DNA from 2 places in the Dellaglioa sp. BT-FLS60 genome. Region 1 is predicted to be linked to the other one. Evidence: riboswitches for the same ligand, from Rfam matches in the RefSeq annotation. Region 1 holds a riboswitch; the other holds the start of a gene.
What was found. A riboswitch is a leader RNA that binds a small molecule or an ion and turns the genes downstream of it on or off. The one in region 1 is predicted to bind thiamine pyrophosphate.
Positions count from the first base shown of each region.

Region 2: another riboswitch for thiamine pyrophosphate. It lies ahead of thiM (hydroxyethylthiazole kinase); the one in region 1 lies ahead of thiT (energy-coupled thiamine transporter ThiT).

Region 1 covers NZ_JBSOLI010000030.1:80,534-97,461, reverse strand. The annotation lists gene ACVQ8P_RS03075 (cell division protein FtsQ/DivIB) at 1-459, opposite strand, end outside; gene murG (undecaprenyldiphospho-muramoylpentapeptide beta-N-acetylglucosaminyltransferase) at 478-1,578, opposite strand; gene murD (UDP-N-acetylmuramoyl-L-alanine--D-glutamate ligase) at 1,580-2,956, opposite strand; gene mraY (phospho-N-acetylmuramoyl-pentapeptide-transferase) at 2,974-3,939, opposite strand; gene ACVQ8P_RS03055 (UDP-N-acetylmuramoyl-L-alanyl-D-glutamate--2,6-diaminopimelate ligase) at 3,961-5,433, opposite strand; gene ACVQ8P_RS03050 (penicillin-binding transpeptidase domain-containing protein) at 5,452-7,617, opposite strand; gene ftsL (cell division protein FtsL) at 7,614-7,994, opposite strand; gene rsmH (16S rRNA (cytosine(1402)-N(4))-methyltransferase RsmH) at 8,019-8,966, opposite strand; gene mraZ (division/cell wall cluster transcriptional repressor MraZ) at 8,994-9,425, opposite strand; gene ACVQ8P_RS03030 (DUF3397 family protein) at 9,603-9,968, opposite strand; gene dapG (aspartate kinase) at 9,980-11,179, opposite strand; gene asnB (asparagine synthase (glutamine-hydrolyzing)) at 11,202-13,088, opposite strand; gene ACVQ8P_RS03015 (magnesium transporter CorA family protein) at 13,286-14,236, shown strand; gene ACVQ8P_RS03010 (DUF4044 domain-containing protein) at 14,300-14,410, shown strand; gene thiT (energy-coupled thiamine transporter ThiT) at 14,540-15,094, opposite strand; TPP riboswitch at 15,141-15,242, opposite strand; gene cls (cardiolipin synthase) at 15,295-16,743, opposite strand; gene ACVQ8P_RS02995 (amino acid ABC transporter substrate-binding protein) at 16,759-16,928, opposite strand, start outside.
Region 2 covers NZ_JBSOLI010000029.1:11,080-28,007, reverse strand. The annotation lists gene ACVQ8P_RS02210 (folate family ECF transporter S component) at 1-60, shown strand, start outside; gene galE (UDP-glucose 4-epimerase GalE) at 214-1,203, shown strand; gene tsaB (tRNA (adenosine(37)-N6)-threonylcarbamoyltransferase complex dimerization subunit type 1 TsaB) at 1,329-2,051, shown strand; gene rimI (ribosomal protein S18-alanine N-acetyltransferase) at 2,035-2,601, shown strand; gene tsaD (tRNA (adenosine(37)-N6)-threonylcarbamoyltransferase complex transferase subunit TsaD) at 2,633-3,661, shown strand; gene cytX (putative hydroxymethylpyrimidine transporter CytX) at 3,704-4,891, opposite strand; gene thiE (thiamine phosphate synthase) at 4,893-5,552, opposite strand; gene thiD (bifunctional hydroxymethylpyrimidine kinase/phosphomethylpyrimidine kinase) at 5,539-6,360, opposite strand; gene thiM (hydroxyethylthiazole kinase) at 6,366-7,157, opposite strand; TPP riboswitch at 7,215-7,321, opposite strand; gene ACVQ8P_RS02165 (ABC-F family ATP-binding cassette domain-containing protein) at 7,400-9,337, opposite strand; gene ACVQ8P_RS02160 (lysostaphin resistance A-like protein) at 9,359-9,997, opposite strand; gene groES (co-chaperone GroES) at 10,223-10,507, shown strand; gene groL (chaperonin GroEL) at 10,544-12,169, shown strand; gene ACVQ8P_RS02145 (APC family permease) at 12,419-14,248, shown strand; gene ACVQ8P_RS02140 (glycosyltransferase family 4 protein) at 14,358-15,443, shown strand; gene ACVQ8P_RS02135 (YigZ family protein) at 15,480-16,115, opposite strand; gene ACVQ8P_RS02130 (DEAD/DEAH box helicase) at 16,163-16,928, shown strand, end outside.

The DNA.
Region 1 (16,928 bases):
ATCATATTCAGTAATTGAAAGCTTGATATCATTCCACTTTTTGCGACTAACTGTTAACGATTTCACTTGTGGTAAGTCACTTTTTATCGCCTTTAAAGTCGATTTATTATTAAATAATGCATGCGACAACGGATCATTAACATGTAATTGACTTGCATTTTCAACTTGTTGTTTCGATACCGTTTTTTCACCCGAAATACCTATTGTTCGTACTTTGCTTAACGGCGACACAAAATACAATGCAATCAGCCCAATCACTAAAAATGACCCAATAATAATGGTCATTTTTTGATAAAGCGCATGGTGCTGGTATTTTTTTAATTTTGGTAAGCGGTCACTAATTGTTTTGGGATTACCAAAAAAATCAAAACGTTTACTTTTATTTTCTTTTTTACCTTGTAAGGCCTCCCAAGGTGTCAATTCAGTTTTTCGACTTTTAAAAAATTTATTTTTTGACATCTTTTTTGGCCTCCTAGATTATTTTTTTGCTTTAATTAAATCTACCATTACCGCAATTAATTTATCAGCAGCATCTGGTACACCCATTTTGCGTGAATTAGCAGACATCTGCATTCTAACGTCATCGTTAAGCATCAATTCATCGGCAACTTCAATTAATTTCGAACCCGTTAAAGTATCTTCAGTAATGAGTTTTGCTGCATGATTATTAACCAAACTCATCGCATTTTTCGTTTGATGATCATTCGTGACATAAGGGCTAGGTACCAAAATAGAAGGCAACCCAAGTGCCGTAATTTCAGCTATACTTGTCGCACCCGCACGACCTAAAATAACAGAAATATTGCTTAATAAATTAGGCATATTATTCAAGTAAGGTTTAATAATAATATTTTTATTTAATGCCACACCATTTAACTCAGTCATAATTTTATCGTAATGAACATTACCCGTCACAAATAATACTTGATAAGGTTTTTTATTCAATTCTGGAATTGCATCAACCATCGCTTGATTAATTTTCGCAGCCCCTCTTGAACCACCAAAAACTAACATTGTTGGAACATCATCTACTAATCCATACTCAGATAATGCTTCAATTTTCTTCTCATTTACCACTTGTTGTGCACGAGGATTCCCGGTGAAAACAACTTTTTTCTTTGGAAATTGATCTGCAACAGATTCAAATGAGATGGCTACTTTATCAACAAAGTAACTCAAAAATTTATTTGTAACGCCTGCAACACTATTTTGTTCATGAACAACCGTTGGAATATGCATTCTAGCAGCAGCATAGACAACTGCACCACACACGTACCCGCCTGTCCCGATAACGATATCTGGTTCAAAATCTTTGATCATTTTTTTTGCGTCTTTTACACTCTTTAAAAATAATTGAATCGTTTTAATATTTTCCATTGATAATGATCGCTTAAAGCCCTGAATTTTAATGGTTTTAAATGGAATACCATTATCCGGAACAATGCGACTCTCAAGTCCTTTTTCAGTCCCAATATATAAAAATTCAGCCGTTGGATCTTTTAATTTTAACGCTTCAATCAAGGCTAAGGCTGGGTAAATATGCCCACCTGTTCCACCACCAGAAACAATAATTTTCATTTTAGTTATCCTTTTCTTGCATTAGTTTTTCAACTGCATCTATATACTCATCACCACGTACTTCAAATGATGGATATTGATCCCAACTAGCTGCTGCCGGTGACAACAAAATAATATCATTGTCAGCGCTTAATTTATAAGCTTCCGGTACAGCCGCAACAACATCAGTCACTTGCTTAATTTCGGTAATCCCCGCAGCTTCACCTGCACTTCTCATTAAATCAGCAGTTTCACCGAAAACAATCATTGCCTTCACATGTTCTTTAAGAACAGGAACTAATTTTTCAAATGTAAATCCACGATCTAACCCACCAGCCAACAAAATAATTGGTTGTGAAAAACCTTTAACAGCCATCTCAGTTGCTTCAATGTTGGTTGCCTTTGAATCATTATAAAATTTACGATTATGCCAGACACTAACAAACTGTGTCCGATGACGCACACCCGTAAATGTTGATAGAACTTCTTTAATAGCCGAGTTTGTTACACCTTTAATTTTAACAACCGTAATAGCTGCAAGCGCATTTTCAATATTGTGCTCACCAGGAATATTAATATCAGCTGTTTTCATAATTAATTCGTCTTGATAATAAATATTGTCATCCTTTACGTAAGCACCTGTTTCAATTTTGTCTAATCTAGAAAACGGTACAATTTGGGCACGGCTTGCTTTAACAAGTTCATGAAGTTCTTCCAAATCCCAGTTAACAACAAGAAAATCATCTGAATCTTGATTTTCTGTTATTCTCATTTTTGCTTTCACATAGTTTTCACGTGTTTGATGATAATCAGTATGTGCTTCATAAATATTAGTAATAACTGCAATCTCAGGCTTTAACTGATCAATACCACATAATTGAAAGCTCGATAATTCTGTCACAATAATATCATTTTTAGTTGCTTTTCTTGCCACAGAAACAGATGGAATACCAATATTACCAGCCATGAACGCCTGCCCTTGTTTTCTCTCTTGATTCAACATCAATGAGATTAAAGTCGTAGTCGTTGTTTTACCGTTCGTTCCCGTAACACCAATCATTGGTGCCTCTGAAATTTCGTAAGCAAGTTCTGGCTCCGTAATGATGGGTAATCCTTTTTCCATTGCTTTAGCAATCAATGGATTTGTATATGGAATGCCAGGGTTTTTTACGACTAACTCAAAATCCTCATCTAGTAAAGAGAGTGGATGACCACCAGTAATCACTTTGATACCTTCAGCTAAAAGTTCCTTTGCTTCAGGATTGTCATCAATCTTCTTATGATCGTTCACAGTCACGAATGCGCCTAAATCTTTTAATAATTTTGCAGCATTCAACCCACTCTTTGCTAAACCGACAACTAGAACTTTTTTATTTTGATAATTCGTAATTTTCTTCATTCCAATTAAATCTCCCTTTATAAAATAACTATTAACGTCAAAATTGCAGCAATTAAACCAATCGTCCAAAAGACAATATCAATCTTCCATTCATTCCAACCACTCATTTCAAAGTGATGATGAATTGGACTCATTTTAAAGATACGTTTACCGGTTAATTTGAACGAAGCCACTTGTAAAATAACACTTGCCGTTTCGCAAACGAAAATAATCCCAATGAAAATCAGCGATAATTCTTGATGTAATAAAATTGAGACAGTCGCTAATGCGCCACCTAATGCTAACGAGCCCATGTCTCCCATGAATACTTTAGCCGGTTTATGATTAAACCAAATAAACGCAATTAAAGCACCAATGACTGATAAACAAAAAATAAGGACATCTTCTTGATGCTGGGCTTGTGCAATAACAGCGTATGCACCGAAAGCAATAATTGCTTGTCCGGAAACTAAGCCATCAATGCCATCAGTTAAATTAACGGCATTAGAAAAACCGACTAACCAAATAATAATAAAAATGGCATAGAGAATCCCAATTGAGACTTCACCGAATCCCCAAATATTAATTGAAAGAGGTAACTTTTCATGCATATAAACAGCTGTTAAAATGATGCCACCAATGATTTGCCCTAACAATTTTTGCCAAGCTTTTAAGCCTTCATTTTGTCGTTTGAATAATTTAATACTATCATCCCAAAATCCTAGTACAGCATATAAAAACAAGATGAAAACCATAATCATTGTTGATGGCGTCATGGCATGAGCCCATAATGATGTCCATATGGCTGTAATAATAATGGCAATATTAAAGACAAAGCCACCCATAGTCGGTGTCCCCGACTTTTTTTCATGCCATTTTGGTCCTTCTTCTCTAATCATTTGGCCTTGTTTGCGCATTCTAAAGTAGCCAATAAATAATGGCATAAACATAAATGTTAATGCAAAGCCACTCACCAATGGAATGATCATTTCTGGTTTTGTCATTGTCTTATCCTCACTTAATTGTTATTTTTTATTTAGTGCTTTCGTTGCTTCTTCAACATCGTCAAAATGAACTTTTTCTCGACCAAGAATTTGATAATCTTCATGACCTTTACCGGCAATTAAAACAACATCACCTGGTTGTGCTTTCTTGATTGTTTCAGCAATTGCCTCATGTCGGTCCATTATAACAGTCGCACGATTTTCTGGAATCCCCGTCAACATATCAGCCATAATTTGTTTAGGATCTTCAGTTCTGGGATTATCCATTGTAAATACGGGATAATCACTATGATCTGCAGCAATTTTTGCCATTTTAGGTCGTTTGTTCTTGTCACGATCACCACCGCAACCAACAATACAATAAATTTTGTTTTGAGCAAAGTCTTGAATGGTTTCTAAAACATTTAATAAACCATCTGGTGTATGTGCATAATCAACAATAACACTAACACCCGTTTTAGAAGGAACTAATTGGAAACGGCCTTTAACGCCTGTCACTTTTTCAAGTGATTTAATAATTTGTGTTTCATTTAATCCTGCAGCATAGGCAGCACTAAATGCAGCAAGCATATTATACACATTAAACAAACCGATTAATTGCATGGTCACATGAGTCACTTTGCCAAAAAGAACCAAATCAAATTCAGTTCCATGACTTTTAATTTCAATATTTTTTGCTTGAATCATCGCTTCATCATTTTCAATCCCATATGACAAAATCTGAGCAGACGTAAATTGCGTAAATGTTCGCGCAACTGGGTCATCAAAGTTTAAAACAGCTACTTTTGCATCACCAGAAGCTGTGTAATGATTACCTAACTGAGCGAATAACATACTTTTGGCATGCGCATAGTTATCCATAGTTTTATGAAAATCCAAATGATCCTGCGTTAAATTAGTAAAAACAGCAATATCAAAATCAATGCCCCATACACGTCCCAATACCAATGCATGTGACGAAACTTCCATTGCAACCGTCTCAACTTCTTCTTGTTTCATTTTTGCCAAAGTCCGTTGCAGTGTAATCACATCAGGTGTTGTATTATTCGAAGGATAAATTGTGTCATTTATTTTGCGATACATTGTCCCAATTAATCCCGTTTTTTGGTTTAAATCACGATAAATTTGTTCAATCAAATGAGTGACCGTTGTCTTACCGTTTGTGCCGGTAACACCAATCATCCTCATCTGTTGACTTGGAACACCATAAAAAACATCAGCAAGAATTGCCATTGCACGGTTTGTATCCTGCACATAAACAACGGGAACCGATACATCAATTGGTTTACGGGCAATAATGATTTTCGCGCCCTTTTCAACTGCTTGACTGACAAAATTATGGCCATCAACCGTATAGCCCTCTACAGCAACGAAGATACTATCTTCAACAACTTCTCTTGTATCCTGAGTGAGTAATTTAATCTCTAATTTGGGATCAATCGCCATCGATACTTGCTTAAATTTTAAACTTTGAATTAATTTATCTGCTTTCATATCTACCATTCACCTTTTTTATTTTAACGTTAGTTTAACTGTTGCTGATTTTTTCACAACTGTATTAGCTTTAATACTTTGAGATGATACATAGCCACTACCCGTTGTTTTTAATTTTAAGCCCATTAATTCTGCGGCATTAACGGCATCACTCTTCGACCAACCCGTTAATTCAGGCATCACTCTCTCACCGTCAGTTAATAGTAGTACTTTACGTCCTGATAATACCGTGGAACCAGCAGCTGGATATTGTTTGGCTACTGTTCTACCATTTCCAATAACTGCCACATCCAAATTTTGTTCATTCAATGTTGATTTGGCTGAAGACGTCTTATTACCCTTGACGTCTGAAACTGTTACATTGGTTTTAGATGATACTTTAGCTGTTGAACTATCCTCTTCCAATGTTCGTTTCATCAATGGATTAAAAATTTGTGCCAAAATTGCATTGCCTGTTGTCCCTTGCATATTCTGTGGCTGTTTCATTGTCACATACATGATATATTTAGGATTCTTAGCCGGCGCCATCCCTACAACTGAAAAGACATAATTTGCATCACCTGTTAGGTAACCTGTGGCATCAGAATTGGCAACTTGCGCTGTCCCTGTTTTGGCAGCAATTCTATAGCCATCCAGTTTGAAGGCATTACCCGTTCCATAATCTTTATAGACGACATCTTGCATCATGCTTAAAACTTCTTTAGACGTCGATTTTTTTATCACTTGTCCCAAATCCGTTTTTTTAGATTTATAAGTTGTTTTCCCTGTATTAGGATCAACAATCTTATTCACAAGTGTTGGTTTCACCATTTTACCATTGTTTGCAAAAGCCGTAAAACCTTGCATCATCTGCATCGTTGTTACATTAATCCCTTGTCCAAACGCTGTATCAGCTTGTTCAATTGGATATTGGAATTCAATGCTTCCTCTTGCTTCATTTGGTAACCCGAAGTTAGTACTTTTGAGAAAACCAAATTTTTTAATATATTTAAGCCATGCTGTAGGACCCATTGCTTGTTCTAACTTAGCCATACCGACATTACTTGAACGAGCGAAACCTTCTCGATATGTGATCAAGCCCCAACCTGATGTGTTCCAATCAGGAACTGTTTTAGTCCCTACTTTTAAAACACCAGATTTATACAGTGCATTTTCATTATATGCGCCATTCTCAATCGCAGCGGCCATCGTAAAGACTTTCATTGTTGACCCAGGTTCATAGCTATCTTCAATTAATGAATCACGCCACATTTTTGAAATACCACTTTTGGTATCCGCATTAAATGTAGGTCGTTGCGAGGCTGCTAAAATTTTTCCATTTTTAGCATTCATAATCACAACGTTCATTGATTTTGGTTGATAACTTTTTTGAACCTGTGTCAAAGTTGTTTCAAGATAGGTTTGTAGCTTAGTATCAATTGTTGTGTAAATATTATTTCCATTTTTAACTTGTTTAGTTTTTGTCTTTGCATTCGGTAATTGATAGCCATAACTATCTTTTTGAACCTTTTTCAAACCATCTGTTCCACTCAACTGTTTGTTAAATGCTGATTCTAAGCCCATCACACCAGATAACGTTGCGTTACCTTTTTTTGATGTACTTTTTGTCACACCAATTAAATGAGAGGCAAATACACCGTTAGGATATAATCTTGCCTGCGTTTTAGTGAAATAAATACCACTTAACCCAGCTGCTTCTATTTTATTTTTTGTTTCTAATGATAAGTTTTTACCAGCGTTCCCAAATTCAACTTGATAAATCCCCTTTTTTGCATTCAAAATATCGTAAACTTTAGTTTCTTTCATCCCAATAGCATCACTAATAACTTTTGCAGCTTCATTCTTATCAGTAACATACAAAGCTTTATTGTTCGCACCAACATATTTTTTTGAAAGAACCGCATAGACAGAATAATTTGTTGTATCTTCGGCAATGGGCTGATTAGAATCATCATAAATGGTCCCTCTACTTGCCTTATCAATCCGACTATTTTCATAAAGTAGTTGCGTCTGACTGCTTAAATTAACATTTGAAACTTTCCCACCAATCACAATATAAGAAAAACGAATGATAAACATCAAAAGAATCGCTAAAATAGTCAGGATCAGTAACACACCAAACCTTTGCCTGTTTCTACGTTTCTTTTTCATGTTATTTATCATTCGTTGTTTTTGATTATTCATTTCGTTACATTCCTTATTCTACTCTCGCTTAAGTTAAGACCATTCTTATCTGCGATACCATTTAGTCGATTGTTACTAGCAAGTTCGTTCACTTCTTGTGTTAAATCAGAACTTTTAGTTTGAATAGCTGTTATTTCACTATTGATATTTTGTAAAAACTGACTACTATTCGATAATTTTACCTGTGCTGAAACTAGCGTGATCATCAGTATCAAAGAAATAACACCAATCAAACCAAATAATGATTTTTCAATTTTAGAAAGTGCCACACGCTGTGTTCCAACTTGTGTTTTATGTATTGGTTGCTGTCTTGGGCTTTCTCTGTACTTCTTTGACGGCGTTGTTGGTATTGGTCTTGCTGTACTATTTTGTGCCATGCGATGTAACCCCTTTATTAATCATTATTTCAGTCGTTTTATAATTCTTAATTTTGCCGAGTGTGCACGTCTGTTGTTCTGCAACTCTAGTTCTGATGGTAAAATTGGTTTTCTATTAACTAATGCATAATCTGGTTGAATATTATCTGGAATTACCGGTAAACCTGGTGGTAACTCTGGAAGGCTCGTTCGTTCTTTGAACATGGTTTTGACCAATCTATCTTCTAACGATTGAAATGTAATGACACTAACTTGCCCCGTGACATCAATCAAATCAATGGCTTGTTCTAATGAATCTTCTAAAACCCCTAATTCATCGTTAACTGCAATTCGAATAGCTTGGAAAACTTTTTTTGCTGGATGCCCACCTGTTCGTCTTGCACGAGCTGGAATTCCTCGTTTGATTAATTCAACTAATTGACTAGTCGTCACAATTTCTTCAGTTTCTCTAGCACTTTCAATCTGACGAGCAATTGACTTGGCAAATTTTTCTTCACCATATCTAAAAAATATTCTAATTAATTCTTGATAAGTCCAATTATTTACAATTTCTTTAGCAGTTAATTCTGCACTCAAATCCATGCGCATATCTAACGGTGCATCATGTTGGTAACTAAACCCTCGTTCTGCCACATCAAACTGTGGTGATGATACGCCCAAATCATAGAGCACCCCATCAACTTCTGTCACACCAAGCTCTAACAAGGCAACCTTTAAGTCTTTAAAGTTACGTTTAATAAACGTAACTTGCCCATTTTCTATGTATTTTTTTAAATGTTCTTCATTATATGTAATAGCTGTTTGATCCTGATCAAAAGCGTATAAGTGCCCGTTCAGACTTAGTTGAGACAATATTAAGGCACTATGTCCGCCACCGCCCAAAGTACAATCAACATACACACCATCAGGATTGATTGCCAATCCATCAACTGCTTCATTTAAGAGAACCGTTTCATGTTCAAATGCCGTCATAGTTTTTGTCTCCTTTCATACCATTATTTAAAAACCAAAATCAATCATATTTTCTGCAATTTCATCCAAGTTTTCTGCTGCATTTTCTGAGAAACTAGCCCAACGTTCCTCACTCCATATTTCAAAGCGATTTGAAACCCCAACTAAGACACATTTCTTTTCTAAATTAGCATGGGTCCTCAAAGGAACGGGAATATTAATCCGACCTTGTTTATCGAACTCGCATTCTGTTGCTGCTGAATACAAAAATCTCACAAAAGCACGGGCATCTTTTTTTGTTAAAGGAAGTGCTTTTATTTTTTCTTCTAGGAGCGTCCACTCAGTTTGTGTGTATCCAAACAAACAACCATCCATACCACGCGTAACAACAAACTTTTCACCTAATTCCTCACGGAACTTAGCTGGAATAATTAATCTGCCTTTGGCATCCAATGTGTGTTTAAATTCACCCATAAACATTGTGCACGCCCCCCTTCGTAGTAACTATTTAAATTTTACCACAATGCCCCACATTCCACCACCTAATTTCAAAACATTATATTTTCAAAGTATTATAGATAAAAAAAATCACTCAACCCTTTTAGGTTAAGTGATTTAAACATCTTATTTAAAATAATTAAGGTGGGGCAAGTAATATTAAATTAAAATCATCGTTAACACAATAAGATACCAAAGAATCATATAAATGTCAGTGATTTTCCAGATAACTGTGAAAAATTTGGCATAAATCAATTCCCCATCTCGATACGCAAACATCAATGCACTAGCAATGCCAATTAGACACCAAGCCAGTATGACAAATGGTACAAGTGATAAATTATATTCTTGTACTGATAACAGATGTGTTAATAAGAGAAGTAGTGGTGGTAAGAAGTCAACAATTTTTAGCCTTTTAGGCCAATACTTTCGTAAGATACGTTTAAGTAACAATAAAATTAAAAGGTAACTAACGACTAAAATAATTGACCCATACCAAGTTCCAAAAAAAGTTAAGAGTTTCATAAAGTACTCCTTTAGATCGTGTTTAAAAAGACGTCATGTAACGCATTAACGGCAGTTTTCAAATCGTCTTGTTGAACCAAAATCCAAATTGTCGTATAACTATCAGTCGTTTGAAGAATATTAATATGATGTTCATCTAATACTGTCACAATTTTTGATGTGACACCAGGAGTCCCTGTCATACCAGCACCTACGATTGACACTTTTGCACAATTATTAAGGATTGAAACAGACATTTTAGCATCTGCTAATAATTGTTTTGCTTTTGCTTCATCATCACTAAATAAATTAAAAACAACTTTACCAGGTGAGATATTAATGAAATCAACACTCAAATTATTATCTGCCATTAAATTGAAAACATCTTTAGCAGTATGGTTAGCTGTTTCAATCGTAAATTGTGTTAACCCCGTTACATGAGCAATTCCGGTTACACTTCGGTAATGTTTAACGCCTAAATTACGATCCGTGACAAGCGTTCCCATTTCTTCAGGTCCTTGCCAAGTTGACCGAATTCGAACAGGCACGTGAGCTTGTTGGGCAATTTCTACGGCACGCGGATGGATAACCTTTGCGCCTTCATGAGCCATATTGGCCACTTCTTCATAACTAACGGTTTTAAGAAATTTAGCTTTTGAAACTAATCTAGGATCAGCCGTCATCATCCCTGAAACGTCAGTAAAGATATCAACACGTTCAGCATTTAACGCTGCTCCAAGTAAGGCTGCCGTTGTATCACTTCCACCACGTCCGATTGTCGTCGTTTGACCTTGGCTCGTAGCCCCTTGAAATCCGGTTACAACTAAAACATCAGCATCGTTGAATGCAGCATCAATTAAATCAGTATTAATATTAATCACTTTAGCATTCTGGAAGTCATCATTTGTCTCAACACCAGCATCTTGTCCAGTCAAAGCAGCTGCTTTAATACCTTCTTTATTCAACAATTCAGAAAAAACTGCAGCAGAAATAGTTTCACCAACAGAAACAATCATATCAAGCTCTCTATTTGAAAGTAGCGATTGTTCGCCATCGACAAGTCCTAATAATGAATCGGTTGCATAAGGAGCCCCTTGACGCCCAATTGCAGAAACAACGACAATTACTTGGTACCCTTTATCGACTGCATACTTTACGTGTTTCAAGGCAGCACGCCTTGACTCGTCATCTTGAACCGAGGTGCCACCAAATTTCTGAACCATAATTGTCATTATTTTGAACTCCCACTATTTATTATTTAGCTTTCTCTGTCATTGTTTCGCTATCTACTAACATATCACTTTCAACGTAAATTCGATGCCAGACCATAAACGTTAAAACAGTCCATATTTTTCTAGAATTATCCCGAACGCCATCACGATGTTCATCCAATAAATCTAAGAAATATTGTTTATTAAAAAATTCATCTGTTTGAGAATCATTGATGATTTGTTTAGCCCAATCATACATTTCTTCTTTTAACCAGAAACGAATTGGCACAGGGAAGCCCAATTTTTTACGATTTAAAACGTGATCAGGAACAATTCCTTCAGCCGCTTTACGCAAAATATATTTCGTTGTACCATGTGCAATTCTTAAATCTGCAGGTACTTCTGAAGCAACTGCAAAAACTTCTTTATCCAAAAATGGCGTTCTTAATTCAATACTATGTGCCATCGTTGTTCGATCAGCATTATGCAATAAATCACCATTTAACCAAGTATGCATATCAATAAATTGCATTTGATCAATTTTATTGTAATCTTTTGATGCATCATAATATTGGCCAGTAATACTTTGGAAAGGATGGCTTTTATTGTAGTCTTTAAAGAAGGCTTGTTTTTCTTTTTCATTAAAGATAAACGCATTACCCACATAGCGATCTTCCATTGGTGTTGTCCCACGAAGAAGGAAACTTTGTCCACGCATTCCTTTGGGCATCATTTGGGCAATTTTGTTCAACGCACCATTAATTGGTTTTGTATATTTAAACCCTTTTAATGATTCTGGTTCATGATAAATTGTATACCCACCAAATAATTCATCGGCACCTTCACCTGTCAAAGCAACCTTCACACGTGTTCTAGCTTCTTTGGCAAGGAAATATTGAGGCACAGCAGCCGGATCAGCCAAGGGATCATCCATATTCCAGATGAAATGTGGAAAGGCCTTCATAAACGCTTCAGGCGTAATAACAGAACTAAAGTTAGCAACGTCTAATTTCTCGGCAGTTTCTTGTGCAACATCCAATTCACTATAACCTTCACGTTCAAATCCAACTGAAATAGTTTCCAAATTTGGATTCAATTCTTTAGCAATGGCAACAATAATAGATGAATCAATCCCACCTGATAAAAATGACCCAACTGGCACATCAGCACGCATATGTTTTTCAACAGAATCAATTAAAACATCTTTAATCCGTTTAATATACGTTTCTTCTGGCCGAACTACTGGATGAAATTCAGCAGAAAAGTATTGTGTTACAACTGGTTTTTCGCCCATTTTTTTAGTTAAATAGTGGCCTGGTTGTAACATATCAATTTCTTTAGTTAACGTTTCTGGTTCTGGTACAAATTGAAAGGTCATATAATCTTGAAGCGCATCTTTATCAAATGTCTTATTTTTTAATACTTTGTAAATAGCCTTACTTTCAGAGCCATAATAGAAGCTATCATCAGCTGTCGCATAATAAAATGGTTTAATCCCAAATTGATCACGCGCTGCAAAAAACGTTTTTTCTTGTGTATCCCAAATAACAAATCCAAACATCCCACGGAATTGTTTAACCGCTTCTGCCCCATATTTAGCATACATACCAAGAATAACTTCTGAATCAGAATCTGTTTTAAATTCATAGCCATCAGCAATTAAGGCTTCACGTAATTCAATATAATTATAGATTTCACCATTGAATGTTAACCAATAACGTTCATTTTCATATGAAAGGGGTTGGTGTCCACCTTCTATATCAATAATACTTAATCGTCTAAAGCCCATTGTAATATCATCGTCACTAAAATAGCCTGAATCATCAGGTCCACGATGGACAATCATTTTTGTCATATTATGAACAATTTTGTCATAATCTTTGTCTGTATTTTTATGTCTGTCACTTAATACGCCTGCAAATCCACACATATATTCATCCCTCATTTTCATAAAATCAATGTCTTATATTATAGATGTTTCTACAATATATTTCAATTTAGGTTATCGTTATGCTTTTCATTATAGCGTATTTGGGGTAATCTTAACAACTAGATGTCTGAATTAACGAAAGCTTTAAAAATTTGGTATACTGAGTACTGGAATCACGAATAAAGGAGTCTTTATAATTGATAGAATATTACAAATCAACTGAATCAGGAAAAATTGAAAAAATAAAAGAATATAGCAAACTTTGCTGGATTAATGTCACTAACCCTTCTGACGCCGAAATCGATGAACTTGTTAGCGAACATGCCATGCCCAGAGATTATGTCACTGCGGTTTTAGATGATCAAGAAAATTCAAGAACTGAAGGATTATCTCAAAACGTTGTTCCCGACTTAGTCCTAATGCAATATCCCCATCGTGTTCGAAATTCATTAGGCTACTTAGAATATCAAACATTTCCCTTTTCAATCGTTTTAGCAGATGATGCTATCATTACGATATCAAATAGTGTTCCCGACTTTATCAATGAGTTTATTTCAGATAGTCCCATTCACAAAATTAAAACAACGACATCTGATCAATTCACTTTAAAGTTACTTTGGTATTTATCACAAAACTTTGTATTTGCACTAAATAACATCATTCAAGAAACTGAAAATCTCGAAAAAACACTTGCTAAAGCAACCAAAAATGAACAATATTATCAAATGATGTCCATGCAAAAAAGTTTAGTTTATTTTGACGCAGCACTTACAAAAAATAATCCCGTCCTAAAATCAATGGCCGATTCAAACGAACATTTCAAACAAAAAGCCACGGATGATTTACTTACAGATGTCCTAATTGAAAATCAACAAGCTGAAACCATGACAAGTATTCAAACTAAAATTTTAGATAATTATGGTGAAATGGTGTCATCTGTTATCTCAAATAATCTGAATATTGTTATGAAGGTTTTAACATCTATGACAATTATATTAACGATCCCAACCATTATGGGTGGGATGTATGGCATGAACGTTAAACTTCCTGGTGCAAATATTTCATTTTCATTCTGGTGGTTACAGTTAATAACCCTTATTATCTGCCTATTAACCGCTTATTATTTAAAGAAAAACGACTATTTTTAAGTTGACATATGACTATCAAAAAAGTTATAGTTACACTATTAGATTTGAGAGGTTGTGTAAATCATGAAAAAACAGAAATCTACGTTCCAAAAAATCACGATGGTTGTCGTGTGGTTAATGATTCTCGTAACAGTCGGTGGCGTTGTTTTAACCGCAGTTATGTCAATTGCTTAATAAGATGAAAACGATTGAAAATTCACGGCTGAAATATGTCGTGAATTTTTTTGTCTAAAATTTACGGTTAACAAGTCATTTATTGTATAAAAAAAGACGGATAATAGTATCCGTCTTTCACTTTAATCATTATTTATCAAGAAAAATTCCTGGACTTTTTTTAAGCATAACACTAAGAATTAACATCGCAATAATCATGTTAACGATCATACTTCCACCATTAATAACGACTGAATACACAACTGGTGACAATCCCCACTGTACATATTTTGACCAAAAAATAATGCCCGCCACGAAATGAGCAAAATATTTTAAAAAGACAGCCAATAAAATGGCACAAGTTAGTGCTTGTAACGCACCTCGCATATTTTTTGCCCGTAATTGACCCAAAAAGCGAGTTGAGAACAATCCAGCAAATCCTAACACAAAATTAGCAACAGGATATTCTAAAATAGCCTGAACGGGTGTTAAAACATAAGCTGTTCCGATTAAAATAGGTAAAGTCCCATATAATAATCCAATAATTAACCCCATTTTCAAACCACGCCTTAAACTGTACACCACAATAGGTAAAATACCCAGTGCAATATCAATGTTCGGTGGATTAGGTACAAACGACAGCGCCATTGCTAAAGCAGCCATAATGACCCCTTCTAGCAAAATTAATAATCTTTTTCTTTCCAACAAAAAAACCTCCTTTGACTTAGTAAACCAAGCACAAAGAAGGTGTTAATCTTCTACACACAATTCCTACGTTTGCATTAACAAACAGGTTCCAAGGGTCTGAATTTCTTCACTCTCAGCCAAATATCTGGCTCCCCTTTGTGTTGGTCTCCAATTAATAATATCACATACAACTCCACAAATGTCAAACGTTTTCATTATTATAAAATAGGTGAAAGTAGTCTTGAGAACTGTTGTTTAAACTTCAACCAATAAGATTGATCATTGAAATACTTCTTCGTCAAGAGATCACTTTGTTCCATATCAATTTCAAAAATATTTTTAAGTAAAATAGCGACATCTGCATCGTAAATAAATGCATTGGCTTCAAAATTTAATTTAAAACTTCTAAAATCAAAATTAGCCGAGCCTACAGAAGCAACCATATCATCAATTACAACCGTTTTTGCATGCAAAAACCCATTATTATATTGGTATATTTCCGCGCCTATATTTGTTAAATCTTTCGCGTAATATTGTGTCGCACGATAAACAAATGCATGATCTGGCATCGAAGGCACCATAATTCTAACCTGAACACCAGACGATACGGCAATGTCCAATGCTTCCATAACGGAATCATCCGGAATTAAATATGGTGTTTGAATATAAATATATTTTTTAGCTGAATTAATTAACTTAATATAACCTTTTTTAATTTGTTCAATTTCCGAATCAGGTCCACTGGATACAATTTGTATATTCACTTTACCCTTAGATTCCGTTTTAGGAAAATAAATTGAGCGATAATTAATTTGGTCGTTTCTTGCAGTTGCATTCCAATCCATAATGAATCGACTTTGCATTGAGTTAACTGAGCTTCCAAAAATACGCATATGTGTATCACGCCAATTGCCAAACTTTTCACTCTCGCCTAAGTACTGATCACCAACATTAAAACCACCGATATACCCAATCTTACCGTCGATGACAACAATTTTCCTATGATCTCTGAAGTTCAATCGAAAATCTGAAAATGAAAAACGCGACCCAAAAAAGGCTTCTGCTTTCCCACCTAGTTCTTCAAAATGTTTGAAAAACTTTTTCGTTGTCCCTTTTGACCCTAGTGCATCATAAATAACTCTAACCTCAAGGCCTTCACTAACTTTAGCCTCAAGTAATGTTAACAATTCATTCCCGATGCGACCATCTTCAATGGTGTAATATTCAACATGAATATGATGTTTAGCTTCACGAATATCTTTAAATAATGCTTCAAATTTATCATGACCATTAGTCAATAATCGAACATCATTCTTTTTTGTTAAAATTGATTTATCTATTTCTAAAAACATGTGCATAATTTCATTCACATCATCGGTAAATTTACCACTCGTGGTTAGTTCTCCTCTAGCCCATTCTTGCTTTTGCCTATCGACTAACTGATCAACACCCATATGACCTTGGGTTTTAATATCAAATATCTTTTCTTTAGAAATTTTCTTTCCCACGAAAAGATAAATTAAAAAGCCGAAGATAGGAATAATTGTCAACACCAGTAGCCATGCCCAAGTTGCAGCAATATCTCGTTTTTCTCTAAAAACGGTCACGATTGCAGCTAGTGAGTTCAATACAAAAACAAGTAATACGGCAATATTTACATATGTCATCTGGTTCCTCCGAAATTAATTATTCTGAACAGTTGTGTTCTTACCAAACCATTTTTGATTTATTTTTTCTAGTTGACCCTTTTTTTGTAGGTCAGTGATTGCTGTATTAATCTTTAATCGCATTGTTTTATCCGATTTTCTCATACCAACAGCAAAATCTTCAGTTTTGAATTTGCCATCAATCA
Region 2 (16,928 bases), on a different contig from region 1:
ATTTTGCTATACATTGTTGGTAATAATAAACAAATTCAAAGATTAGGTCAACGTTTATAAGACTTATATGCGTTAAGGCTTAGTAAATGAAAAGTAACAAGACGGTGAATTTATTTCGCCGTCTATTTATTTGTTTAAAAACAAGCTAATTCCTGATAAATTGGCTAAAATAAGTTATAATGAAACTACATAAAACATTTGGAGGAATATAAAATGTCAATTTTAGTTTTGGGTGGCGCAGGTTATATCGGTTCACATACTGTTGATCAATTGGTAGCAAACAACCGTGACGTAGTCGTGGTTGATAATTTAGTGACAGGTCATTTAGAGGCTGTTAATAAAGCTGCTAAATTTTATCAAGGTAATATTGCGGATAAAGATTTCATGCGTAATGTTTTCAAAAATGAAGATATTGAAGCAGTTGTCCATTTTGCAGCCTCATCACTTGTTGGTGAATCAATGGAAAAACCATTAAAATATTTTGATAACAATACAGCAGGAATGGTTCATTTACTTGAAGTCATGACTGAAGTTGGCGTTAAGAAAATTGTTTTTTCTTCAACAGCTGCAACATACGGCGAACCAAAAGTTGTCCCAATTCATGAAGACGATCCTCAAATACCAACGAACCCATATGGTGAAAGTAAATTAGCCATGGAAAAAATCATGCACTGGACTGATGTTGCAAACGGGGTTAAGTTTGTTGCTTTACGTTACTTCAATGTCGCTGGTGCTAAACCAGATGGTAGTATTGGAGAAGACCATAATCCAGAAACGCATTTAATTCCAATCATCTTGCAAGTTGCTAATGGTGAACGCGAAAAATTACAAATTTTTGGTGATGACTATGAGACAAAAGATGGTACAAATGTCCGTGATTATGTGCACGTTCTTGATTTAGCAGATGCACATATTCGTGCATTAGATTACTTGCTTGCAGGAAATGAAAGTAATGCCTTTAACTTAGGGTCATCTAATGGCTTTTCAAATATGGAAATTTTAGAAGCCGCTCGTCGCGCAACAGGTAAAGAAATTCCTGCTGAAATTGCACCAAGACGTGCCGGCGACCCTTCAACTTTAATTGCGGCAAGTGAAAAAGCGCATGAAGTGTTAGGATGGGCACCTAAATATGAAAATATGGAAGACATTATTAAGACAGCGTGGGCTTTCGAACAAAAACATCCAAATGGTTTTTCAAAATAGAGTGATTAATGACGATAGGGCAAACTGATTTGTCCTATTTTTTTTGTTAATTTTCTCTTATAAAAAATGTGTTAGACTATTTTTGTGCTAAAATATGAACAAAGTAGAAATAAAGGAAGATATGAATGAAACTTTTGGCAATTGATACATCGAATATACCGCTTAGCGTCGCTGTTTTAGAAGATAGCACGTTGTTAGCGACAATAACAACGAACATTAAAAAAAATCATAGTATAACATTGATGCCCGCAATCGCTGACGTCATGAAATTAGCTGGTGTCAAACCTGCTGAGTTAGATCGAATTGTGGTTGCACAAGGTCCAGGCTCTTTTACAGGACTCAGAATTGGTGTTGCAACGGCCAAGACACTTGCTTTCACGTTAGATTGTGAATTAGTGGGAGTGTCTAGTTTAGCTTTATTAGCTGCGGGTATTACCACAAATGGTGAAGCAGATATTGTGCCATTATTTGATGCACGTAGAAATTATGTTTTTTCAGGCTTATATACCAATGACGACAAAATGATAAATGAGTTACCTGATCAGCATCGAGAACTTGTGACTTGGGTAACTGAATTAAAAAATCGTCAACGCCCACAAATTTTTGTTGGGACTGATGTTGCTTTGTTTAAAACACAAATCGTTGCTATTTTAGGCGAACAAGCACAATTTCCAGCGGCATTTTTGAATGTCCCACAAGCTTTTATTTTGGGACTTATTGGTAAAGATATGGCGCCCGTTGAGCAGGAAGATTTTATTCCTCATTATCTACGTTTGACGCAAGCAGAAACACAATGGTTAGAAACTCATTCAGATAAGGATCATAATACCTATGTTGAAAAAATTTAGAGCACGAGTAAGACGCATTATCCCAGAATTAGGGTTAAATGAACCAGCAAGAACATTAGTTTTTCAAAATCATCGGATTCAAATTAGAAATGAAGCTTATTTTATGACGCGTGCTGTCGTTCCTGATATTCCCGAATTACTTGAGATTGAAAAGGCCGTTTATGGTGGAAAATCGCCATGGAGTGCTAAAATATTCGAAGGTGAGATTAGCCAAAAAGGCAAAACACTTTACCTTGTATTGCGTAAAGAAGATAAAATGTTAGGATTTGTTGGTTGTTCAACGAACGCCAAAACAGGGGATGTGCATATTGCGAATATTGCTGTTTTACCCGAATGCCAAGGAAGAGGAATGGGCAATTTTTTGGTTACAGCAATCACAAAACGTGCGCGATTAATGAAATTTAAAACGGTCAGTCTAGAGGTCCGTCGTGATAATCAGACGGCATTGAATTTGTATCATCAATTAGGCTTTAATAAAGTGGGCATACAAGAAAATTATTATGTTGAAGACGGCCAAGATGCCGTTGATATGTTACTTAAATTAAGATAGAACAATACGGAGTAAGTTGAAAGGAGTCCCGATGAACACAGAAAAAAGAAATTTAATTTTAGCATTTGAATCAAGTTGTGATGAGACGAGTGTTGCAGTTGTCGAAGATGGTCATCTTATTTTATCGAATATTGTTGCGACACAAGTAAATAGTCATAAGCGTTTTGGTGGGGTTGTGCCTGAAGTGGCTAGCCGTCACCATATTGAACAAATTACGAGTTGTATCAAAGATGCGATGACAGAAGCTAATGTCACTTATGAAGATTTGGATGCTGTCGCGGTAACTTATGGTCCCGGATTAGTCGGCGCTTTATTAGTGGGTGTTTCTGCTGCTAAGGCTATCGCATTTGCGCACGAATTGCCCTTAATTCCGGTCAATCATATGGCTGGACATATTTTCGCAGCACGTTATAAAGCTGAGCTAGTTTATCCATCAATGGCTTTACTTGTTTCAGGAGGGCATACTGAATTGGTTTATATGCCTGAAGAAGGTCAATTTGAAATTATTGGTGAGACGCGTGATGATGCAGCTGGTGAAGCTTATGATAAAGTTGGGCGTGTTCTAGGGATGACTTATCCATCAGGTAAAAAAATCGATGAGCTGGCTCACACGGGACAAGATACGTTTCATTTTCCACGCGCAATGCTCAAAGATGATAATTATGACTTCAGTTTTAGTGGCTTAAAGAGTGCCTTTATTAATACGGTTCATCATGCGGATCAATTAGGTGAATCGTTGAATCAGGCTGATTTAGCAACTAGTTTTCAACAAAGTGTTGTTGATGTCCTTGCTGAAAAAACAATTCGTGCTTGTCATGAATATGATATTAAACAATTAATTCTTGCTGGTGGTGTGGCAGCTAATAAAGGGCTACGCGCTAGACTTGAATCTGATATGAAAAAATTGAATGGTGTTGAATTTGTTAAAGCACCTATCAATTTATGTGGCGATAATGCTGCAATGATTGGTGCGGCTGGCTACGTTGAATTTCTTAAAGGTCAACGTGCTGGATTGGATTTGAATGCTGATCCTAGTTTGGAATTTGATTGGATTGCTTAGTAAGACTAAAAGACGCCTAACTCATTGAAGTTAGGCGTCTTTTTAATCAATCTTTTTAAGATAATGGTTTGGTAAAATAAGTTGTGTTAAGTAAATGAATAAGCCTAGTCCAAATAAAATAATCACAGTTGTGCCTAAGCTAAAGTCCAATTGTTGTAATGGGTAGTAGGCAAAAATTCCGATGACCCACCAAATAAGATTCAACCAGTAAGGTAATGTCTTTTTCGTAACGAAGTAAGTGACAAAGACAATCGTATAGAGTGGCGTGAATACTGATGCGATGAAATATAAAAAGGTTTGATAACGATCGATAGGAACTAACCACGCAATCAGTAAGCCCATAATGACAATCAGGATACTCATTAATTTGACCCTTTTAATGGGATGTATATTTTGAATATTAATGGTTGCTGATAGGACATCTAAAAAAGTTGTTGTGACAGTTGAAAAGATGATGATAAATAAAGCAATAATACCTAAACCTGAAGTTGCTAAAAATGATGTGAAGTCAGTAAAGCCAGTTCTAGTGGTTAAAAATAATCCGATTGTAAACATGATTAAGCTACCAGCGAAGTAGCCCAATGAACTAATTGAAGACAATGCAATTGGATATTTGGTTGCTTTTGTATAATCGCCAATTAAAGGTAACCAAGATAATGCCATTGTGATATTTAATTCAACAGCGGATCCAAATGTCATTTGACCAAGATGAGATGAAGTTGAAACGGGTGTTTTAAAAATTAAAAAGAGCATAACGGCCGCACCTATGACTAGCAAGCTAACAACAATTAAATTGATGCGATATAAGTTGCTTTTACCAACTAATAGCCAAATGATGATGCCAATAGCCATGATGAGTCCCATGATAATTGTATTTTTAAAACTGAATAGCGCATTTGAAACGCCATTCATAGCTGAAATGGCGTTCACAATCATGACAGCTGTCCAACCGATTAATTGAACGAGATTAATCAGTGAGAATAAGAGAACACCTGTCGATCCAAAAGCAATTTTTGTTGATTGGATAGCTGTTTGATGTCTTTTCGCACCAATGTAGCCAGCAGGTAATAAGAAGAGACCACAACCGATTAAATGACCTATTAGGATGGCCCAAAATCCATTTAAGAAACCAAGTGGCGCTAATAACATACCAGTCATAATTTCAGCAATTGAAATGGCAGCGCCTAACCAAATTAAAAATTGACTCCGTAATTCTTTAGGTTCCGACATCCTAATTGGCCTCCAATTTGAAATAATGATTGATGGATTGGACCGTTTTTTCAATGTCCTGACTTTGCGCAATTAAAGAGATGACGGCAACGCCTGAAACGGCTGATTCAGCTAGTTCGGCTAAATGAGTTTCTGAAATACCACCAATGGCGACAATTGGGTGACGACTGGCGGTTACTAATTGCTTTAGGTTAGAAATTCCGAGCGGTGCATCAGCATCTGCTTTTGAATGGGTTGGGAAAATGGGCCCACTACCAATATAAGCAACAGCTGGTAATTGATTTGCACGTTCTACTTGTTCGAGCGTATGACAAGAAAGGCCAATGGCTAATTTACCCATTGCTAGTTCAATAACGTCTTGAATTACTTGATCACTTTGCCCAACATGAATGCCATCGGCTTGGATTTCAAGTGCTAGTGGGAGATCGTCATCAATAAAAAAGGGGACCTTGTAGTCTGCACATAGTTGCTGACAGTTAAGTGCAAGTGCCTTTTTTTGTGCTTTATTTAAAGGATTCAAAGGATTTTTTTCTCTAAATTGAAAACAAGAAATCCCAGCTTGTAAGGCTTTTTCCAGAGTGGGTAATAATTGGTTCTTGGCAACGTCCTGCGTGCCAGCGATAAAGTAACTGGCTAACCATGATCGATTAAAGTTTTGCATGTTGTTCCTCCTCACGATAGGCCCAATGATTTAATGGTCCATGTCCATGCCCGACAATAATGCCATTTTTAATGGCGGCTTCAACATACTTTTTAGCAGTTATAATCGCCGCATCGATAGGTTGCCCTTTTGCTAATTCCGCTGCAATACAGGCTGAGAGGGTATCACCCGTTCCGTGAGTACGAATTGTAGCCACGCGGTCAGAGGTCATCCAGAATGAATGACCATTTTCTAGTAAGACAAAGTCACTTGCTGTATTTTCAGAATTTTGATGGCCGCCTTTAATGATGACATTTTTGGCACCTAATGCGCTTATTTTTTGACTAGCCGCAATCATGTCTTTTTTAGAGTTAATAGTGAAACCAGTAATGACTTCAGCTTCAGGAATATTGGGTGTGACTACGGTCGCTAAGGGAATTAATTTTTCTTTGATGGTGGCCACTGCATCTTTAGTAAGCAGTGTTGCACCACCTTTGGCAACCATAACAGGGTCAACTATTAAGGGGCCAAAGTCATATTTTTTGAGATTTTCAACGACAATCTCAACGTGTTCTGAATCAGCAAGCATCCCCGTTTTACATGCTTTAATAGCTAAATCAGCTGCAATTGAATTAAATTGTTCATTAATAATTTGAGCCGGTAAGGGGAAACTGTCTTGCACACCTAACGTATTTTGGGCAGTAATGGCAACGAGAACGGTTGCGGTATAGACGTGGCGTTCCTGTATCGTTTTTAAATCAGCCTGCATGCCAGCACCACCACTGCTGTCAGATCCGGCAATCGAAAGAACTTGTGGGAAATTAGCCATTTTATTCAGTCCCCCATAGCAATTTGTTCAGCGATTTCTTTTGGCGTTATCAAATGTAATTTATCTAATAAATTAACAATGAAACTACCAGGTTGTTCAGCGTCTAATTCTTGCGCAACAAGTTCGCCAGTTATTGCAAAAACAAGGCAGGCCATTCTAGCTGCTTCAAAGTAATCTTCTTTAGAAACGGCCGCAAATGCAGCGATTAGACTTGAAAGCATATCACCTGAACCCACGTGAATTTGGAAAAGGGATGTGCCATGTGTCACTGTTGCTGCACGGACACCATCAGAAATATAATCAGTTGGACCACTTAAAACAACCGTACAATTATAACGTTGGGCTGCAATTTTTGCGACTTCTGCTAGATTGGCAGAGCCATCACCTGCGTCAATGCCTTTAGCCTGCCATTCAATTCCAGCTAATGCTGCAATCTCACCCGCATTACCTCGAATGAAATCAAATTTAAAACGAGTTAGTAAGTCTGTAATTACTTTTTGACGATAAGGCATTGCAACAGCAACGGGATCCATGACGAGAGGAACCCCTAATTCATTGGCGGTTTGACTAATTTTTTCAATATAAGGCAATTCAGTACTTCTGAATGATCCCATATTAATTGTGGCGCCGGAAGAAATTTGTAACATCTCTTTGGTTTCTTCAATTGCACTAGGCATAATAGGTGAGGCGCCAATTGCGTTAAGGCCGTTAGCGACGTCTTGTACCGTGATGTAATTTGAAAGGTTAAAAATGACTGGGTTTTCTGCGCGGATCTTATCGAGTAATTCTAGTTTCATAGTTTCTCCTCTTAAGCACACAAAAACCCCACTCTTTGACAAAAAAATCGTAGAGTAGGGTCCTTCTTCACACTTTCCTACGCAAGTTTTGACTTACAGGTTCGAAGGGATTAAGTTGTAAAAACTTATCTCAGTTCTTCTAAAGAACACCCCTAGTGTACTTATATTTAATTTTTAGGTTACTAATAGAGAATAGGCTTTCATTATTGTTATGTCAACAGAAAATAAAAAAAGAAACTAACTTATTCCAGAGCTAAGCTAGCTTCTTCCCAGTCATTTTCTGTTGTTTCAATTGCTGTTTGAACTGTTTGTAATTCTGTTTGAAGTTCTTGGAGTTTGTCAGCATCACTGAAAATATCAGGCTGTGACATTTTTTCTTCAAGTTCTGTTTTATGTGTTTCTAAAGTACTTAGTTCAGTTTCTAAACGTTCAATTTTACGAGTTAATTTGCGTTGTTCTTTTTGGGTTTCTTTGTTTTGTTGATAGTTAGTTGCTGGTTTAACATCAGGAGCTGTTGGATTAGAAGCAGTTTCAAGGGCCTCTTTTTCAGCTTCAATAGCTTCTAGTTCTTCTTTTTTATCAACATAGTAATCGTAATCACCCATGTAGTAAGTAGAACCTTCTTTTGAAACTTCAATAATACTTTCTGCAACTTTATTAATAAAGTAACGGTCATGGGAAACGAGTAAGACTGTACCGTCAAAGTTAGAAATGGCTTTTTCAAGAACTTCTTTACTATCAATATCCAAATGGTTAGTGGGTTCATCAAAGATTAAAAAGTTATCTTTATCCATAGCCAGCTTAGTTAAAGCCAGCCGTGCTTTTTCGCCACCACTTAAATTTGAAACACGTTTCAAAACATCGTCACCTGAAAATAGAAAGCTACCTAATAATGAGCGTATGTCTGTTTCAGGTGTTGTTGGATGATCATTCCAGAGTTCATCTAGAACGGTATTTTTATCTGTTAATTGATTTTGTTCCTGATCATAATAACCGATATGGACATTGGCACCGAAGAAAGCTTCACCTCGAATGAAGGGAATCTGACCTAAGACACTTTTAAGCAAGGTTGATTTACCAACACCGTTCGGACCGACAATTGCTTGCACTTGATGTTTATGTAAATCGATTGAGACGGGTTCAGATAAAACGGTATTGTCGTACCCAACAGCTGCATTAGCAACCGTTAGAACGATATTGCCACTTTCATCGGCTGCTTTAAAACTAAAACGGGGTGCTTTTTCGTCACCATCTGGGCGATCAACTTTGTCCATTTTTTCAAGTTGTTTACGCCGACTTTGTGCTCGTTTGGTTGTTGATGCACGAACGATATTTTTATTAACAAAATCTTCAAGTTTTTCAATTCTATCTTGTTGTTTTTCAAAAACTTTCCATTCTTGTTTTAAGTTAGCTTCTTTTTTGACAATAAATTGAGAATAATTACCATTATAGTGGGTTGTTTCATGATGACTCATATCGTAAACTTCTGTGACGATTTTATCCAAGAAGTAACGATCATGAGAGACAATTAAGAGGGCTCCCGTATAAGTTTTCAAATAACCTTCTAACCATGTTAAGGTTTCAATATCTAAATGGTTAGTCGGTTCATCTAAAATCAATAAATCACGTTTTTCTAAAAGTAATTTAGCTAATGCTAAGCGTGTTTTTTGACCCCCAGAAAGAGTTCTGATATCACGATCAAAATCTTCTTCATAAAATCTAAAGCCATGTAAGACGGAACGAATTTCTGATTCGTAACCATAACCATTTTTTTCACTAAAATCATGTGACAGTTGATCATAAGTTGATAATAGTTTGTCGAATTTTTCAGAATCTTCTGCATTTTTTGGGTCAGCAATTTGGGCTTCTAATGCATGAATTTGCGTTTCCATTTTCTTGAGATAATCAAAGACATGACTCATTTCTTCCCAGATTGAACGTTCGGAAGAAACAATGGTTGTTTGTGCTAAGTAGCCAATAGTCATCCCTTTATGTTTAATGATTTGACCGGCATCAGTGGCTTCTTGATCAATGATCATTTTAATTAATGTTGATTTACCGGCACCATTTCGGCCAACTAAGGCAATTCTGGCATCGTCTTTAATATCCATATTAACATTTTCGAATAGAACGTCAGCACCGAAATAGCGGGCTGCTTGTTGGACTTGTAACAGGATCAAAACGAATCCCACCTTTCTTTTTTAAAGTGATACTTGAATGATTAATACGAAACTGTTCATGAGAATGTGTGCAATCATTGACGTTTTAATACTACCAGTTCGTTTATAAAGGTAACAAAAAAGTAAACCAATTAAAAAGTAGATGGCTAGATGTCCATCATTGTGCGCTAGACTGAATAGTAAACTGGAAATAATTGCGGCGAACATTGGTGGTATAAAACTGGCTAAGTTACCGAAGAAAACTTTTCTGAAAACAAGTTCTTCCATAATAGGGGCGCCAAATGAGATTGCCAACATATAATAGGGATATTTTGTAACAATCGTCATGATTTCACTTGTATTCTGTGAAGGCACAGTCGTTTTTAAAAGTGAGTAATAAATCGTTTGAATAACGGACTGAATAATTAACGTTAAAATGAATCCGAGAAATCCCCACAAAATAATTTGTGTCCAATTAGAATGACCACTAATTGAATTTTTAGTACTGAAGTAATAATTTAGCCAAACTAAGAGGATCGCACCTAAGGCATAGTCAGCTGTCATAGCCGGATAGATAATCGATTTTAGAGAAAATAGTTGATTCAGAACCGTTGGTAGAACGAAGATGACGAGATAGCCTAATAAAATGGCAATTGAATTTTTACTAGTTGATTTTGACATGAAAACTCCTTTAAATATAATTAGTTAGTCGTGCATTATTTTGTCGAACAAATTCGTATGATAAGTATAGCATAATTGGTCGGATAACGAATTTAATTCATATGAAAACTTCTATCAAATAAGAGCTGAAATACTTGCAATTGTCCGTAAAATTGATTATAGTTAATTTTGTGATTAGCACTTAGGAAGATAGAGTGCTAAATAATAGTGTTGGAGGGATAGAACGTGTTAAAACCATTAGCAGATCGAGTTATTTTAGAAGTAACTAAAGAAGAAGAAACAACGGTAGGTGGTATTGTCTTGGCAAGTAATGTACAAGAAAAACCACAAACAGGTAAAGTTATTGCGGTGGGTGATGGCCGTACAATGGATAATGGTGAGAAGATTGCCGTTACTGTCAACGTCGGACAAACCGTTTTATTTGATAAATATGCCGGATCAGAAGTTTCATTTGAAGGTAAAGACTACTTGATTGTGCACGAAAAAGATATCGTCGCAACTGTAGATTAAGTTAAATTTTAAATTTAAAGATGAGGTGGATTAATTATGTCAAAGGAATTAAAATTTTCTGAAGATGCTCGTTCAGCAATGCTTAGAGGTGTTGACCAATTAGCCAATACGGTTAAATCAACTTTAGGACCAAAAGGCCGTAATGTTGTTTTGGAAGAATCATATGGCTCACCAACAATTACAAATGATGGTGTGACAATTGCTCGCGCTATTGAATTAGAAGATCATTTTGAAAATATGGGTGCTAAATTAGTGTCAGAAGTTGCTTCAAAAACCAACGATATTGCTGGGGATGGGACAACAACTGCAACTGTTTTAACACAAGCTATCGTGACTGAAGGTATGAAAAATGTGACGGCTGGTGCTAACCCTGTTGGTATTCGTCGTGGGATTGAAGCTGCTACAAAAGCTGCAGTTGCTGAATTACATGAATTATCACACAAAGTTGAAACAAAAGAAGACATCGCGCAAATCGCTTCTGTTTCTTCAGCTAATGATGAGATTGGTGCTTTGATTGCTGACGCTATGGAAAAAGTCGGTAATGATGGCGTGATTACAATTGAAGAATCAAAAAGTATTGATACCTCATTAGATGTTGTTGAAGGGATGCAATTTGATCGTGGTTACTTGTCACAATACATGGTAACTGATAACGATAAAATGGAAGCTAACTTAGAAACACCATATATCTTGGTGACTGATAAGAAAATTTCTAACATTCAAGAAGTATTACCTTTATTACAATCTATTGTTGAACAAGGTCGTCCATTATTAATCATTGCTGATGATGTTGATGGCGAAGCTTTACCAACCTTAGTCTTGAATAAAATTCGTGGGACATTCAACGTTGTTGCTGTTAAGGCACCTGGATTTGGTGATCGTCGTAAAGCAATGCTTGAAGATATCGCTATTGTAACGGGTGCTACAGTGATTACTGATGAACTTGGCTTACAATTGAAAGATACAACCATTGAACAATTAGGTTCAGCTGGTAAAGTCAATATCACAAAAGAAAACACAGTGATTGTTGAAGGTTCTGGTGATAAAGCTAAAATTACAGAACGTGTTGGTTTGATTAAAAAACAAATCGATGAAACAACTTCTGAATTTGATCGCGAAAAATTACAAGAACGTTTGGCTAAATTATCTGGTGGGGTTGCTGTCATCAAAGTCGGTGCTGCAACTGAAACAGAATTAAAAGAACGTAAATACCGCATTGAAGATGCTTTGAATGCCACACGTGCCGCAGTTGAAGAAGGTTTCGTTGCCGGTGGTGGGACAGCATTCGTTAACGTTATTGGAAAAGTTGCTGCACTCGAAGCAACTGGTGATGAATTAACGGGTATCAAGATTGTGCAACGTGCTTTGGAAGAACCTGTACGTCAAATCGCTAAAAATGCGGGTCTTGAAGGTTCCGTTATTGTTGAAAAATTAAAATCAGAAAAAATAGGTATTGGTTTCAATGCCGCAACTAATGAATGGCAAGATATGATTGAAGCTGGAATTGTTGATCCAACTAAAGTGACTCGTTCAGCATTGCAAAATGCAGCCAGTGTTTCTGCTTTATTGTTAACAACTGAAGCAGTTGTTGCCGACAAACCGGAACCAGAATCTGCAGCTGACCCACAACAAATGCCTGGTGGCATGGGCGGTATGATGTAACCCAAGTTTCATAAAATAATAAAATTTAAAGAGTTATCACTCTGCGCTAATTGCGAGTGGTAACTCTTTTTTTGTGGGGAATAAAGTTCATTTATGGTGTTGTATATTTAAATATAAACGGGTAAAATAGAGTGAATTCGGTGGATAGGAATTAGTGAATAAAATAACTATTCGGTAAGATGAACGTACCGTCAGGGCAACGTTTATGAATAATTTTTTTAAATTTAGAACATAAGGGGTAAAGATGAAATGTGGCGTTATTTAAAGAGATTGTTAATTGGGAAACCATTGAAATCTTCTGAAGAGGGAAATCAGCAATTATCAAAGTTTAAGGCATTAGCTCTTTTATCATCAGATGCATTGTCATCTGTGGCGTACGGGACTGAACAAATTGTGACCGTTTTGGTTGGCTTTTCTGCGATGGCAATTTGGTACTCATTACCGATTGCGTTATTAGTTTTAATTTTATTGGCATCAATTACCATTTCTTACCGTCAAATTATCCATGCTTATCCTAAAGGTGGGGGCGCTTATGTCGTCTCAAGCAAAAATTTAGGTAAAAAAGCAGGTTTAATTTCCGGTGGCTCACTTTTAATTGATTATATGCTAACTGTTGCGGTTAGTGTATCCGCAGGGACTGAAGCGCTAATTTCTGCGGTGCCATCATTGTATGGGCATCAAGTGGTTATTTCAGTGATTATTATTATTTTAGTTATGGCAATGAATTTACGTGGGTTACGTGAATCTGCTTCATTCTTAACGGTACCTGTTTATCTGTTCGTTGTGATGATTATTTTAATGTTACTTGTTGGTGGTTATAATATTATGACTGGTCAAGTGCCTTATCATGCAACAGCTGCTGTTGGGACTGCCGTTCCTGGTATCACAATGGCCTTACTTTTAAAAGCATTCTCATCAGGGTCATCTTCATTAACTGGTGTCGAAGCGATTAGTAATGCAGTGCCTTTCTTCAAAAAACCACATGCTAAAAATGCAGCGGCTACTTTAACCATTATGGCAACTCTTTTAGCTGTCTTCTTTGGTGGTATTACACTATTAAACTACTGGTATGGGATTGTACCTACTGAAAAAGTAACGGTTCTTTCTCAAATTGCACAGACAACATTTGGACAAGGTATTTTATATTATATTTTCCAATTTTCAACCGTGTTAATTTTGGTATTAGCTGCGAATACTGGATTCTCAGCTTTCCCAATTTTGGCCTTTAATTTAGCTAAAGATAAATTTATGCCCCATTTATATATGGATAAAGGTGATCGTTTAGGTTACTCTAACGGAATTATCACGTTGGCAGCTGGTTCAATTATTTTAACGTTCATTTTTAATGGGTCAACAGCCTTATTAATTCCGTTATATGCGGTGGGTGTGTTTATTCCATTTACGTTGTCTCAAACAGGGATGATTGTAAAATGGTATCATGAACGTCCAAAAGGCTGGTTGATGAAGGCCTTCTATAACTTCTTAGGTGCTTTTATTTCACTAAGTATTTTATTGATTCTCTTTAGATACCGTCTATCAACTGTATGGCCATTCTTTGTGATTATGCCAGTTATGTACGGGATATTCTATAAAATTAATGATCATTATAATAAAGTTGCCGAACAATTACGATTGACAGAGGAAGCAGAAATTCACGATTACGATGGTTCTACGGTTATTGTGTTAGTAAGTTCTGTGACCCATGTGACAACTGGTGCCATCAATTATGCGCGTTCGATTGGTGACTATGTGATTGCAATGCATGTGTCTTTCGATACAAATCCTGAAAAAGAACATGAAACGGAACGTGAATTTAAAGAGCGTTTCCCTGGTGTCCGTTTTGTTGATTTGCATTCGTCATACCGATCAATTGCGTCACCCGTTGTGAAATTTACAGATGTGATTGCTAAGAATGCTGCTGCTCGTAATTTTACGACAACAGTTTTAGTGCCACAATTTGTACCAAGAAAACCATGGCAAAATATTTTGCATAACCAAACAAGTTTAAGATTAAGATCAGTTTTAAACTCTCGTGAAAATATTATTGTTGCAACATTTAACTATCATTTGAAAAAATAATGACTAAAAAACATCAATTAATTTTAATTGATGTTTTTTTGAATTTATTTAACAACGTGGTATAGTTATAAAGATATTACTAGACAATACTATAAGGAGAGATACTATCATGTTTCCAATTATCGTAGCATTTTTCGCAACAGCGCTTATCTCCGCGTTGTTAACGCCAGTGGTTAGATTTTTTTCACTTAAAATTGGGGCAGTTGATGTTCCCAATAAGCGACGAGTAAATAAAGTTGCAATGCCCACAATGGGTGGTTTAGCTATTTTTATCGCCTTTAGTTTTACGAACTTTTTTGTTTTACGAAATCAATATCCCATTAAAATGTTAGTGACGTTATTTATTGCTGAATTGGTAATTATTGTCACAGGGGTCTTAGATGATAAATTTGAATTAAATCCACGTCAAAAGATGTTTGGTATTACAGTTGCCGCCTTGATTGTGTATTTTTTCTCAAATATGCGAATGACAACATTGACGATTCCTTATTTTGGGATTGTTAATCTGGGGTGGTTGAGTTTGCCTATTACGGTTATTTGGATTTTGGCTATTACAAATGCAATTAATTTAATTGATGGGTTAGATGGACTGGCCACAGGGGTTTCAATTATAGCCTTATTTACAAGTGGGTTAGTGGGCTATTTCTTTTTAGTTAATACAAATAGTTACATTGCTATCATGATGTTTACGTTGGTTGCCGCTTTGATTGGATTTTTACCGTATAATTTTTTCCCGGCTAGAATCTATTTAGGGGATACGGGTGCGTTATTTATTGGATTTATGATATCAGTTTTTTCATTATCTGGGTTAAAAAATGCTACTTTCATCTCAATTATTGTCCCGGTCCTGATACTAGGGGTTCCCATTACAGATACAGTTTACGCCATGTTACGTCGGATTTTAAATAAAAAACCAATTTCTCAAGCAGATAAACATCATTTACATCATCGCTTGATGCAAATGGGATTAACGCATCGTCAGACGGTGTTGGTTATTTATGGGCTTGCGTTAATTTTTTCGTTTATCTCATTACTTTACCCCATTTCATCAATTTGGGGGTCAATATTAATGTCAATTGCGACCTTAATTGGATTGGAGCTATTCGTCGAATCTATTGGATTAGTTGGTTCCAAACGAAAGCCGTTATTAAATTGGATTAAAAAAATTGTTAAAACAATGACTTCAAAAAAATAACTAGTAAAAAGGATGTCCAATTAGGGGCATCCTTTTTTAGTTGGCTGGAATTTCATGGTATAAATCTTGACCTAATTTAAAGGTAATCTGATTACTGAGTAGGTTAATTAGTTGGTCTTGTAGAGTGTTCAGCGCCTTTTTATCGACTGCTAAAGTAAATTCAACAGTTTCAAGATAAGTACTTTGTTGAATGATAATGTTATTTTTCTCAAGATAGTTTTCAAATTTTCCAACATTAGAGTAAGCAATTTGACAAAGGAGTTCCGTTTGTAAAACACGTTTAACGATGCCAATTTGTTCAATTGCTTGTGAAGTAGCATTACTGTAAGCCCGAATTAAGCCACCAGCACCTAATTTTATCCCACCAAATTTCCGACTGACAACGATACAGGTATTTTTAAGATGATTGGTCTTAATAACTTCTAGAATTGGTGTTCCGGCTGTTCCAGAGGGCTCGCCGTCATCACTTTGACGTTGAATTTCGGACTCAAGGCCAAAAGTGTACGCAAAACAGTGATGTCTGGCCTTAGGTTCTAATTTCTTAACTGATTCAATGAAAGCCACGGCTTCATTTTCAGTTGTAATTCTGGTAATCCGACAAATAAAAGCAGATTTTTTTTCAATTAATGTGGCTGAACCAGATTCTTTGATGGTTAAATAATTTTTTGACATTATTATGATTCCTTTGCGTATTTAAATTTGTGAAGGGATTGAAGCGCATGTTAATGGCAGATTTTTATGGTCGCCTAGTCACCAATTCGGAAATTGACGATGACAGCAATTTAGAAGGAATAACAGCATATCCAGGCATTTTCACTGAGAATAACCAAATAATTTGTCAAAGATGCCACTCAAAACTGAATTTGGTGACAGATCGATTACAAGGTGATCAGTATTATTGTCCCTATTGTCTGATATTAGGTCGTATCTCAACGGCAACGACACTTTATACTATACCTGAACCTAACTTGTTTTCAACTCATAAGAAACGACCCTTGACGTGGAAAGGGCAATTAACGGCTAGCCAAGAAATTTGTGCTAACGAAGTGAAACAAGTTTTTGAAAACCCAGGGGCACGACATTTACTATGGGCAGTGACGGGTGCTGGTAAAACGGAAATGTTGTTTCCGGGTATCGAGGCTGCGTTAATGAATAATAAGCGTGTTTGTCTGGCATCACCACGTGTTGACGTGTGTATTGAGCTATTCCCGCGCTTACAAGCTGCATTTAAAGATATTGCTATTTGTTTATTACACGGGAAATCAACGGAGCCTTACCATTATACGCAGCTTGTCATTTGTACAACACACCAATTATTACGATTCCATAAGGCGTTTGATGTCATGATAGTTGATGAAGTAGATGCGTTTCCTTATGCACAAAATGACTTATTATTACGGGCAACGAAACAAGCCACTAAACTAAAAGGCGCAAGTTTATTTTTAACCGCAACGCCCAGTGAGTCACTCTTGAAAGAAGTTCGGT